2 linked regions of the Candidatus Vesicomyosocius sp. SY067_SCS001 genome follow. The protein of the gene in region 1 binds, or shares a complex with, the protein of each later gene. Links are inferred from orthologs where the notes say so. Each region holds a gene or a part of one and is shown in the gene's direction. Other genes may lie near its edges.

The links.
Region 2: the proteins of xseA (region 1) and HUW60_RS02235 are in contact, whole or in part, in a cryo-EM structure (PDB 8TXR), measured with the Escherichia coli proteins. The link is inferred for Candidatus Vesicomyosocius sp. SY067_SCS001 from one-to-one orthologs.

Annotation. Positions count from the first base shown.
Region 1 is NZ_CP054877.1:728,527-731,488, forward strand. What follows is about bases 5-2,885. They hold xseA (exodeoxyribonuclease VII large subunit), read left to right. Parts: upstream 5-685; coding sequence 686-2,086; downstream 2,087-2,885. Other genes in these bases: rpsT (30S ribosomal protein S20), read left to right, coding at 5-48; HUW60_RS03505 (Smr/MutS family protein), read left to right, coding at 199-681. In the rest of the region: more of rpsT, read left to right, coding at 1-4. UniProt on the Escherichia coli protein: Bidirectionally degrades single-stranded DNA into large acid-insoluble oligonucleotides, which are then degraded further into small acid-soluble oligonucleotides.
Region 2 is NZ_CP054877.1:464,331-467,217, forward strand. What follows is about bases 82-2,887. They hold HUW60_RS02235 (exodeoxyribonuclease VII small subunit), read left to right. Parts: upstream 82-1,275; coding sequence 1,276-1,500; downstream 1,501-2,887. Other genes in these bases: pcnB (polynucleotide adenylyltransferase PcnB), read left to right, coding at 82-899; HUW60_RS02240 (polyprenyl synthetase family protein), read left to right, coding at 1,550-2,404; HUW60_RS02245 (beta-ketoacyl-ACP synthase III), read right to left, coding at 2,401-2,887. In the rest of the region: more of pcnB, read left to right, coding at 1-81. UniProt on the Escherichia coli protein: Bidirectionally degrades single-stranded DNA into large acid-insoluble oligonucleotides, which are then degraded further into small acid-soluble oligonucleotides.

The DNA of each region.
Region 1 (2,962 bases):
GCGGCTAGAAAAAAATCACGCTTAAATTCACAAATCAAAGCATTATAAAATTAGCAATAAAATTATTAAAAACCTACTTTTAATAATTTTTGATGTTCTCGTTTATACAATAGTATAAACCATCTTTGAAAAGGTATAACTTTTCAAAAAATTAGTTATACTAATATCTCATCATAATCAATTTTAATAGAAAGTATCATGATAAGCAAGTCAGACAAAATATTATTTAGAAATACCATTAAAAACAGTGCCCCTATTAATAAAGACAAAATCGCACCTCAAAACTTAGCTAAGAAAAAAGCGTTTAAAGCCTATAACTATATTACTCACGGCAGTTTAACTGGGTCAGCTGTAATTAACTATGCCAAAAATAGCGTTTCACCAAAAATAATCAAAAGAATGAAACAAGGTAATATCAATTACGCACCAATATTAGATTTACACGGTCAAACTACCATTGAAGCCTGTCAATCATTATCTGAATTTATTCACTATCATCAACACCAGAAATTTATCCATATTATTCATGGAAAAGGTTATAATTCTAGCCAGGATAATGGGCTTTTAAAAAGTCAAGTAGTTAGTTTTTTAAGTCAACATCCTGAGGTATTAGCTTTTAATTCTTGCCCACCCAAAGATGGTGGAACAGGTGCAGTATTTACCCTTTTAAAACAAAACTAAGTTTGTGTTTAATATTGATGAGATTTACACAATCTCTAGTTTTCTATCTATCTGCAATAAAACCATTGAAAATAATATTCCTATTTGCTGGCTACAAGGAGAAATATCTAATTTAACACGACCAACATCAGGTCATTGGTATTTTTCTCTCAAAGATAATACAGTTCAAGTTCATTGTGCTTTATTTCGGTTCAATCAACGTTATATTAAGTTTAACCCTAAAAATGGAATGGAAGTTTTAGTTCGTGTTGTGCCTACCTTGTATGAAACTAGAGGTGACTTTCAGCTCGTTATCCAACGAATTGAACAAATAGGTATTGGTAATTTAAATCTTGCCTTTAAACAATTAAAAAAAGACCTTGATGATGAAGGTTTGTTTGATAATATCCATAAAAAACCATTACCTAATACTATTAACACTATCGGTGTTATTTCTTCATCCACAGGTGCAGTTATTCAAGACATTATTAAAGTATTGAATAACTGCTATCCATTTGTTAAAATTTTGTTATTTGACTCAATAGTTCAAGGTCAAAATTCAATAGAAAAATTTACAAATGCCTTGAATATAGCTGACCAATCTAGAAAGTGTGACGTTATTATTATTGCCAGAGGTGGAGGTTCATTAGAAGACCTGCAGGCATTTAATGAAGAGATATTAGCAAGAGCAATCTTTAACGCAAACACTCCAATTATCAGTGCAATTGGGCATGAAACTGACACTACAATTGCTGATCTTGTTTCTGATATTCGTGCACCTACACCAAGTTTTGCCGCCATGTTAGTTACGTCTAACCGATTAGAACTGCTCTCCAATACTCATAAATTATACAAGCAACTACATCAATCTTATCGACAGGCCTTATATTATTACCAATCTCGTCTTAATCAACTTAAATTAAAAATACCAAACCCAAACAAACAAATTGATTTTTTAAATCAAAAACTTAATTATTTAAGTACTAATCTTACTACTTGCAAAGAATCGATATTCACTTTAAATAATGCTAAACTTAATTCTCTTTTCACCACTTTAAAGCAACACTCTCCTATTAAAACAATTAAACACGCCAAGTCTTTGAATCAAATATCTTTGAATAAAATTAAAAACCAAATTAAGCAAATAATCAACACTAATAATAATATTCTATATTTAGTAACTGAAAGACTTCAAAATATAATTACAGCTCTAACTAATAAACATAAAACCAGATTATCTATTCAAGCCAACTCACTTCATCACTTGTCGCCACTTAATATACTTGCACGGGGTTTTAGTATTACTAGTAATACTAAAAATCAAGTATTATCATCAGTAACTAATATTAAAATCAATCAAACCATTATCACTCAAATAGCTAACGGAACACTCTACTCTAACATTGAAAAAATTGAAAAAAATTAACTTTATTATCCTGATTTTATGACAATATCTATCTATATTCAGCATATCAATACTTTCAAAAACAAGAAAGAAATACATTAATTATTAAAGATTTTACTACTATAAAAATTACTTTTACAGTACAAGCGCCACGCTAGTAAAAAGAAAAAATATTTCAATAAGCCTTAAACCTTAAACATATCAATCAAATTAAACACAAATTCCTTTTTATCAAAGACCAAAAAGCTATTTGCTTAAAAATCCTTATTTAATGGTAAATTTATCTAAATTTGTTAAAGACATTATTACCAGCCCATTTTTTTAGACTTAAATATTTTTATAATAAACAACCATATCTGCCAAACCTTCTAAAGAATATAAATACAAGCCCATCAGAAAATAATAAATGATATTAATAAAGTATTAACGATAACACTATATTTATTAACTACAAACAAGACTGGATCAGTGTTTATATTCACATACATAAACACCTAATAAAACAAAGTTAATTAGTTAAACAAGGAAATAAAATTAGCACTATTAGACAAGCTAGACGCGCCATAGTTCATCACTTACATTGATGTATTTATCTTAATCAAAATATAATGAATTCAGAATTGTTACTAAACACTAAATTAAAAATAATAAACGCTATGTCGTATGATGTTATCTTAGCATTTGCTTTGGTAAAAACACTAAATAGCAACTTTGTTTTATGTAATAACTCATATAAATCTTAACTCTATTATGAGTTAACAATGCTAGAAACCACTAAGCATGAAAGCTTAAAGGTTAAAAATTACATAAACAACAACAATATTACTCACAAATAAATGTCAATATAATTCTAGTTATATAGTTTAGATTTTTATATCAATTTTTTTGATAAAAGAA
Region 2 (2,887 bases), 260 kb from region 1 along the record:
TGTTTTCAGCACGTAAATTTATTGAAGTAGCTACTTTTAGATCAGGGAAAGTACAAGTAGCTAACAACGGGCTTGTTATGCGCGATAATTGCTATGGCAATATTGAAGATGATGTTATACGTAGAGATTTGAGTATTAATGCACTTTATTACGACATTGAAACACAAGAAGTTATTGATTATGTAGGTGGACTTCAAGATATAAGAGTACAAGAGTTACATGTTATTGGAAACCCAAAAAAAAGATTTGAGCAAGATCCAGTGCGCATGATTAGAATTATTAGATTTCAAACTAAATTAGATTTTCATTTGAGTAATGAGATTAAGTTGGCTATTTTTGAGCAAGCGCCACTTCTTGGTAATATCTCCACAATACGCTTATATGAAGAGTGTATTAAATTATTTCATAATGAATATGGGTTTAAAATATATCAACGCTTAGAGGAATATGGTTTGTTTAAATATTTATTTAAACAAACTCACAAGAATGAATTTATTAAAAAAGCTTTATTAAATACATCAGATAGAATTAAAAGAAACCAATCTGTAACACCTGTTTTTTTATTTGCTGTATTTTTATGGCAGGCTCAAAATGAGCGTTTTTTTGTGATTAAAAAGAAACAATGTTCTACATCTTTAGCTATGAGCCAAGCTTCAGAAGAAGTTATTATTGAACAAATTAAACAAGTTTCATTACCAAGATGGCTTAGTAGTAGAATTAAAGACATCTGGATGATACAGCCAAAACTAGAAAGTATGAATCCTAAAAAAGTAAAAGAATTATTAAAAAATCCACGTTTTAGAATGGCGTATGATTTTTTATTACTACGCTCTATAAGTATCAATCCTGAATTAGCTAAGGTAGCTAAATTTTGGCACAAAACTCAACAATTAAATTAGTCTTAATTACAACTCGTTCAAGTGGGATTAACCTATGTTTATCAGAATATTTCTTCTGGAAGAAGTAATATAGATGCTTAAAAGTTAAAAACTTAGAATTTAACACCTATTAACTAGATTTATCCATTCTCTTGTATATATTTACAAGGTTATGAGTCACATGTATAAATAATTGATAGTTTACATAGGTAAATAGGTGTATTAGAATAGTATTTAGTAAAATTTAAATATATTATTCATTCTTTATAAGAAAAAATATCAAAATTTATTATTGTGTTATTTTTTAACTAAACTATTTACTATACTTAAAAGAATATTTATAACAAAAATAATGGATAAAATAACAAGTAAATCGGATAGCGAGGAAAAATATAAAATGTCAGAAAAATTTAATTTTAACCAAGGTTTAATCGATTTAGAAAAAATTGTAAAAACCATGGAATCTGGCGATTTAAGTCTCGAAGATTCGCTTAATCACTTTTCTAAAGGTGTTGAATTAACTAAACAATGTCAAAGTGCACTTAATAAAGCAGAACAAAAAATTTCTATGTTAACTGAACAAGACAACTATACGAATGAAAAACCACTAAAGAGGTTATAATATTTTGTATTATACTAAGTGTTAAATATTACATTAAGACTTTTTAGTAATGGATTTTAATACTTACATTACAAGGGTTAATACTAAATTAGAGAAATGTTTACCAGCGCATGGTTATTTAACTAAAGCAATGCGTTATAGCACATTAACCAATGGTAAACGTTTTAGACCTATTCTTACTTATTCTGTTGCTAATACTTTTAGTACGCATTTAGATTTAGTTGATTCTAGTAGTTGTGCTGTTGAATTTATCCATGCATATTCTCTAATTCATGATGATTTACCAGCTATGGATGATGATGATATACGCCACAATCAACCAACTTGTCACAAACTTTTTGGAGAGGCTCAAGCAATTTTAGTGGGTGATGGTTTGCAAACATTGGCATTTAAGGTGTTGGTTAATGATAATTTGATTGGTTCTGATACAAAAATTGAGTTAATAAAGTCTTTAACGCATGCCTCATTTGAAATGGCAGAAGGTCAAGCAATTGATTTATCTATTATTGCAAAACAAGTTAACATTACAACGTTAGAAATTATGCACCGAAAAAAAACAGGTGCATTATTAAATTGTGCAGTTAACCTAGGTGCAATTATTTCTAAAAATTGTAACAATAAGGATCATGCTATTTTAAATATTTTTTCTAAAGATATCGGTTTAGCATACCAGATTCAAGATGACGTTCTTGATATTGAAACACCTGATGAGTTATTAGGTAAAAAACAATATTCTGATAAGTATAAAAACAAGCCTACTTATCCGTCCTTATTGGGATTGGATAAATCAAGACTTGTTTTTAAGGATTTATACGAAAAAGCTATTGATGAGATATCTTTATTAAGCGTAGATGCAGTAGAATTACAACAATTAACAGCTAAATTGCAAGAAAGATTGTTTTAAAACTGAATTAGAATACTACCCCAACTAAAACCAGCACCAATACCTTCAAATAATAAATGATCACCTCTTTTAATACGGCCGTCTCTAACTGCTGTATCTAGTGCTAATGGTATGGAGGCGGCAGAAGTATTGCCATGATTTTCAAGAGTAACAATTACTTTATTCATTGGAGTTTTGATGCGTTTGGCAACAGCAGATATAATACGAATATTAGCTTGATGGGGTACTATCCAATCTAATTTGTTTGAATTTAAATTAGTTTCTTTAAGTGTTTTTTCTGCTAAAGAAGATAAGAGATTAACCGCAATTTTAAAAACTTCATTACCAGACATTTCAATAAACCCCACTTCATTAATGTAATTATTACTAACTTGGAGTGAAGATAGATAATTTCCATCACTAAATAGTTTTGAATATAAAATACCGGTATTATCGCTTCCGCTTAACACTACAGCACCAGCACCATCACCAAATAAAACTGCA